DNA from 2 places in the Halomonas caseinilytica genome. Region 2 is predicted to be linked to the other one. Evidence: predicted binding sites of a transcription regulator. Region 2 holds the regulator's gene; the other holds the start of a gene.
What was found. Region 2 encodes PhoB, which activates phosphate uptake and scavenging genes when phosphate is short. Its sites were predicted from a motif close to TGTCATANNNNTGTCANA; they were not measured.
Positions count from the first base shown of each region.

Region 1: the regulator PhoB is predicted to act here: its motif matches at 1,795-1,812, upstream of HSDC_RS12525 (UTRA domain-containing protein).

Region 1 covers NZ_BDEO01000011.1:79,722-83,087, reverse strand. Annotated here, with positions in the region: gene HSDC_RS12530 (LysR family transcriptional regulator) at 1-890, shown strand, start outside; gene HSDC_RS12525 (UTRA domain-containing protein) at 944-1,630, opposite strand; gene HSDC_RS12520 (ABC transporter substrate-binding protein) at 1,953-3,035, shown strand; gene HSDC_RS12515 (alkaline phosphatase family protein) at 3,089-3,366, shown strand, end outside.
Region 2 covers NZ_BDEO01000008.1:186,297-189,662, forward strand. Annotated here, with positions in the region: gene phoR (phosphate regulon sensor histidine kinase PhoR) at 1-1,256, opposite strand, end outside; gene phoB (phosphate regulon transcriptional regulator PhoB) at 1,258-1,947, opposite strand; gene ubiA (4-hydroxybenzoate octaprenyltransferase) at 2,056-2,949, opposite strand; gene HSDC_RS10840 (chorismate--pyruvate lyase family protein) at 3,080-3,366, opposite strand, start outside.

The sequences.
Region 1 (3,366 bases), on a different contig from region 2:
AGGCGATGACCCTTTTCGTGCGCATCGTGGAGAGCGGTAGCTTCACCAAGGCGGCCAACGGGCTCGATATTCCCCGAGCGACCGCCACCCTGGCCATTCAGCGGATGGAAAGTCGGTTGGGTGTACGCCTGCTGGAACGCACGACGCGACAGGTACGTCCCACCCCCGAGGGAAAGGCGTTCCACGAGCGTTGCGTGCGTCTGCTGGCGGAACTGGAGGATGCCGAAGCAGCCCTGAAGCCGGTCGCCGATAATCCCGACGGTGTCTTGCGTGTCGAGATGCATGGCGCCCAGGCCCGGCTGATCGTGTTGCCGCGCATTCAGGAGTTCCATCGCCGTTATCCGCGCTTGGAGCTGATTCTGACCAGTGGAGACCGGTTCGTGGATCTGGTGGGAGAGGGCGTGGATTGTGCGCTGCGCTCCGGAGCCCCAGCGGATTCCAGCCTGGTCGCCCGCAAGCTGGCTGAAATGCCCCAGACGATCTGTGCCAGCCCGGCATACCTGGAGAGCGCCGGGTATCCGCGTCATCCCGACGAGCTTCACAAGCACCAGGTGGTCAATTTCTTCTCTGGCAACAATGCGGTGGACAGCACCCTGGATGTGATCGTGGATGGCCGTTCCCGGGCTTTCGAGGTCGGTGGCTGGATCACGGTCAACGATGCCTCGACCTATGTGGAGAGTGCTCGCCAGGGATGCGGCATGATTCAATTGCCGCGCTTTCATGTCGCGCCCCTGATCGAGCGGGGAGAGCTCGTGGAAGTCCTGCCAGAGTGGCCCAAACCGACGCTGCCGCTGCACGCGGTCTATCCTCAGCGGCGGCAGCTATCGCCCCGCGTGCGAGTCTTCCTGGACTGGATCACCTCGATCTATGCGGCACGTTCCGATGTGTAGCGACAATGCTGGGAAGTGTACCGGGGAGTCGCGCGCCCGCCTGACGTGATCGCTCAGGATTGCGGGGCAGCGCTCAGGGTGAGTTCGATGGCGTCGTGTCGCCAGTATTCATCGTCGCAATCCACCATGCGGCCGTTCTGGTCATGATTGATGCGGGTGATGCGCTGCACCGGGCTGCCCGGCGCGGCGTGCAGGGCGGAGGCGGCTCGATGGCCCAGCCCCGTGGACCCCAGCTCGAAGCTGACGCGGCTGACCCGGATGGCGTATTCCCGCCGATAGAGTTCGGTCAATGAGCAGGCAGCAAGGTCGAACGCGAGGATGTCGGGAAAGCAGTCGACCCTGAGGTGGTGTTCGACATAGAGCACTCGACGGCCGTCGATGCTTCTGGCTCTGACGATCCGGTAGACCGGCGTTCCTTCCGCCATGCCCAGGCGTCTGGCGACTGTCGCCGAGGCGGCCGTTTCATGGGCTTCCAGCAGCTCGGTGGCAGCGCGGCGCCGTTGCGATTCGACCATTTCGTGGAAGGGCAGGCCGGCGAGCAGATCGTAGCGCAGGCGTGGGGGAGAGAGGAACCAGCCGCGGCGGCTTTCCCGGTAGATGCGTCCCTCGGCTTCCAGTTGTGAAAGCGCCTCGCGCAGGGTGATGCGCGTCGTGTTCAGGTGCTCCAGCAGTTGCCGCTCGGAGGGCAAGCGGTCACCGGGGCGCAGGGTGTGCTGGGTCAGCAGTTCCCACAATGTCATCCGCAGGTCATGGGCTTGCTGACTGGCGGGCATGGCTGATGAGCGAAGCGGGTTTGTGGAAGCTGCTGGCATTGAAGGCATGGGATCTCGAGAGGGATTCTTGGTCTAGTTCAGTTTGCTTGATTAATGACGTGAATCTTTCCATCTCAGTCTAGCGTCCTGTCTGTTTCAACAGGATGAAATACGCTGTTATCACGCGCAACGTGGCTGCCACGTATTTGACACCATGGCGTCATAAAGCGTCTCTAGAGTCCTCCTTGCCACTGCCTGAACTAGACCAGGCGACGTTTTGCTTCTCACGATTCTTGCAAGGAGTCACACCATGTTGCCGCGTCGATCGCCCCTTCCCCGTCTGGCGCTGGGCTGTGCCCTGGGTGCCACACTCATGGCCGGTAGTGTCCATGCCGATCCGTCGGATCTGCCGGCCCTCATCGAGGCCGCTCAGCAGGAAGGGCGTGTCGATAGCGTCGGGATGCCGGACTCCTGGGCCAACTGGAAGGATACCTGGCATGACCTGAAGACCGAGTATGGCCTGGAGCACATGGATACCGACATGAGCTCGGCCGAGGAAGTGGCCAAGTTCAAGGCCGAGGGCGAAAACGCCACGGCCGATATCGGCGATGTAGGATTCGCGTTCGGTCCCATCGCGGTGGAGCAGGGTGTCACGCAACCGTACAAGCCGAGTACCTGGGATGAGATTCCCGAGTGGGCCAAGGACGAGGAAGGCCACTGGATGCTCGGCTATACCGGCACCATCGCCTTCATGATCAACAAGGAACTGGTGCCGGAAGACCAGCGTCCCGACGCCTTCGCTGATCTCAGCGAGGGTGACTACAAGGTCTCGGCTGGCGCCGTGGGCCAGGCGTCCCAGGCCAACAATGCCGTGCTGGCGGCTGCCTATGCCAACGGCGGCAGCGAGGCGGATTTGGCCCCCGGTTTCGAGGTGTTTGCCGAACTGGCTCGCCAAGGGCGGCTTTCGCTGGCCGAGCCCAGCATTGCCAATCTCGAGAAGGGCGAGATCGAGGTGGCGCTGATGTGGGACTTCAATGCCCTGAACTATCGCGACCAGATCGATCCCGATGCCTTCGAGGTGGTGATTCCTGCCGATGCGTCGGTGACGTCAGGCTATGCCACCATCATCAATCGGCATGCCGTGCATCCCAATGCGGCAAAGCTGACCCGTGAGTTCATTCTCTCCGATCAGGGGCAGCTCAATCTGGCGGAAGGGTATGCGCGTCCGATCCGGGCCGAGCATCTGGAGATGCCCGACGAGATTGCGGCCAGGCTGCTGCCCAACGAGCAGTATGCCAACGCCCGGCCGATCCAGGACTTCGCTGCCTGGGAGCAGAGCGCCCGCGAACTGCCCCGCCAGTGGCAGTCCCAGGTGCTGATCCATCAGCAGTAACCCGTCATGTCAGCGTTGCCGCTATCCGTGCCGGGTAGCGGCCAGGAGTTACCATGTCACACCGCGTGATACTCATTGTGCTCGACGGTCTCAACCACCTTGTCGGTCATCATGCCATGGGCTATCTCAATGCGCTCTGCGAGGTGGGGCGGGGCCGTTACTACACGTTGAGCTGCGAGTTACCGGCCATGTCGCGGCCGCTTTACGAGTGCCTGCTGACCGGCGACCGCCCGGTCGATTCCGGCGTGGTCAACAACGATGTGGTGCGCCGTTCCCATGGCACCAGCCTGTTTGACCTGGCTAGCCGGCAAGGCAAGCGCACGGCGGCCGC
Region 2 (3,366 bases):
CGAAAGGTGGCGCCTTCGCCGAGGCGGGAATCGATCTCGAGCCGTGCGTCGTGGCGCAGCAGCACGTGCTTGACGATGGCCAGGCCTAGCCCGGTGCCTCCGGTGGCCGTGCTGCGCCCTTTGTCGACCCGGTAGAAGCGTTCGGTGAGGCGCGGAATGTGGTGCGAGTCGATCCCCTCGCCGTCGTCTTCCACCTCCAGGCAGGCGCCGCCTGCATGGCGTGTCCAGCGCAGGACGATATGGCTTTGTTCCCCGGCATAGCGCACGGCGTTGAAGGCGAGGTTGGACAAGGCGCTGTGGATTTCCTTCTCGCTGCCGAGCAGGCGGCGGGATTCGTCGATCTCCACGTCGAAATGATGGCGGCCGTCGGAAAGCGCCTCGGCATCGCGGCGGACATGATCCAGCAGGCCGGTGAGATCGATGGGAGTGTCGTCCTGACCGCCCTGATCGATCTCGAGCCGTGACAGCAGCAGCAGGTCGTTGACCAGGTTCTGCATTCGCGTCGTCTGGCTGCGCATCTGCTCGAAACCGCGTCCCAGTCGGCCGGGCAACTGATCGGCCATGTCGCCATAGGTTTCCAGATAGCCGCTCAGTACCGTCAAAGGTGTCCGCAGCTCATGGGAGACGTTGGCCACGAAGTCGCGCCGCATCTGCTCGAGGCGATGCAAGCGCGTGATATCGCGGGCCATCACCAGGCGTTCATCGTCGCCGTACAGGGTGATCTGGAACTGCAGGATCATCTGCTCGTCGATGGGGGAGTTCAATGTCAGGGGTTCGCGATAATCGCGAGCCTGAAAGTAGTCGATGAAGCGTGGATCGCGCAGCAGGTTGGTGATGTGCTGGCCGCGGTCATGGGCGGGCTTCAGTCCCAGCATGCGTTCGGCGGCACTGTTCCACCATTCCATGTCGCCATGGCGGTCGAGCATGACCACGCTGTCGCGCATCGCCTCGGAGGATTCCTGGATCCGCCTCAAGGTGTCGCGCAGGCGTCGCTGGGTAATGCGCTGGCCCTTCTGGTAGCGGTAGAGGCGATCGAACAGCTCGCCCCACAGCCCCGAAGCGGCCGGAGGCTCATCATGCGGATGATGGGCCAGCCATTCGTGCAGGGCGTGCAACTGGCGCAGCTGATAGGCTAGCTGGAGCGCCAGGGCCACCGCGATACCGGCGCCGATGGCGGAGAAGGGCCAGCCGATCAGGGCACCGATGGCGGTCAAGCCCACCAGGCGCCAGAGTTCTCGTTTCCAGAGCCGACTCACGTCAGCCCTTGGCGGAGAAACGGTAGCCCGTACCACGCACGGTCTGGATCAACTGCTGGTACGGGTCGCCCAGCGCCTTGCGCAGGCGGCGAATGTGCACATCCACGGTACGCTCCTCGACATAGACGTTGCCTCCCCATACCTGGTCGAGCAATTGTCCTCGTGTGTAGGCGCGTTCCTGGTGAGTCATGAAGAACTGCAACAGGCGATATTCGGTAGGACCGACTTCCAGGGACTTGCCGTCGACGCTGACGCGGTGGCTGACCGGGTCGAGTATCAGGCCGTCGACTTCCACCGGATCCTCGACGCCATGGGGCGTCGAGCGGCGCAGCACCGCCTTGAGACGGGCAACCAGTTCCCGGGGCGAAAAGGGCTTGGTGATATAGTCGTCGGCGCCGGATTCCAGCCCCTGGATCTTGTTGTCCTCTTCGCTCTTGGCCGTGAGCATGATGAGTGGCAGCTCGGCGGTGGCCTCCTCGCGCTTCAGGCGGCGAGCGAGCTCGATGCCGCTGGTCCCGGGCATCATCCAGTCGAGCAGTACCAGATCAGGTTGGTGGTCGACGATCATGGCATGGGCGGTCTGGGCATTGTCCGCCTCGAGGACATGATAGTCGGCCATCTCCAGCGCAACGGCGATCATTTCGCGGATTGGCGCTTCATCATCGACGATCAGTACGGTCTTGGCGGTCATCCCGGGGCCTCATGGTCAAGGTCAATGACAAGTCGGTGACGATGACAGCATTTCTTTATGACAATACCGTGACAACCTCGTCTTGTCGCCTTCTTGTGGGAACCGATTTCAGCCGCCGAGCGATGGCCACCAGGAGAGTCCAATACCCGCAAAGACCAGCAGGCCCGACCAATGATTGTTGAGGAAGGCCTGGAAGCAGCGGTCGCGATCCCGACCATGGATCAAGCGCTGCTGGTGCACGAAGGTCGCCGCCATGGCGGCCAGCCCCAGCCAGAAGAAGCCGCCCAGGCTCAACGATAGCCCCACTTTGGCCAGCAGGGCCAGGGTGACGAACTGCAGCAGGCCGATCATCAGCTTGTCGGCGCGACCGAACAGCACGGCTGTGGACTTGATGCCGATCTTCAGGTCGTCATCCCGGTCGACCATCGCATACTCGGTATCATAGGCCACGGTCCAGGCCACGTTGGCCGCCATCAGCAGCCAGGCTTCGGTCGGAATATGGCCGAGCACCGCGCCGAATGCCATGGGAATGCCCCAGGAGAAGGCGGCACCCAGGAAGACCTGGGGAAGATGGGTGTAGCGCTTCATGAAGGGATAGATGAAGGCGAGGAAAACGCCACCGACCGACAGCATCACTGTAAAAGGATTGGTGAACCACACCAGGACGAAGGCGAGCAGCACCAGAGTGACGAAAAGTCCCTTGGCCTCCCGCTCACTGATCCGGCCCGTGGCGAGAGGGCGATTGCGGGTGCGCTTGACGTGACCGTCGAAATGCCGGTCGGCGTAATCGTTGACCACGCAGCCTGCGGCGCGCATCAGATAGACGCCGGCGACGAAGACCAGCACGATCCGGCGCTCGGGAACGCCCTGGGCCGCCATCCAAAGTGCCCAGAGGGTCGGCCACATCAACAGCCAGGTACCGATGGGCCGGTCGAGGCGGGTGAGATGCAGGAAATCGGGGAGTCGGGCCAGCCCGGAAGGGCGCATCAGGGATGAATCCATCAGGTTCTCTCGCATGGAGCGGCCCTGCCGGATGCCTCGTCCGGGGCGGAGAGCGCGGCGGGCGCGGACACGGTTTACGGGCGCTGTCTGAAAAGTGGACGAGCGCAGTCACTTTTCAAGAGTGTCTAGCCTAACGTGAAGGCAAGCCAAGATCATCCACCATGGCCTGCTGGAAGAACTCCTGAACGAGTACCGTGAAACGGTCATGTCGCAGGATCGAGCGGCGTCCCCAGGGACCTTCGGCATCGCGAAAGGGGCCCGAGGTCGCGCAGATCTCGATCGGACCGCGTTCGAGATCGGGTTGGCGGAACAGCCAACTGCCCATGGAGCGCTCGCCGAGCCGCTCCAGCCGGTAGTGGTCGTGAGCGGGATTCAGCGGTGCGACCGAGCGAGCCATGACCCAGGGACGATCGTCCA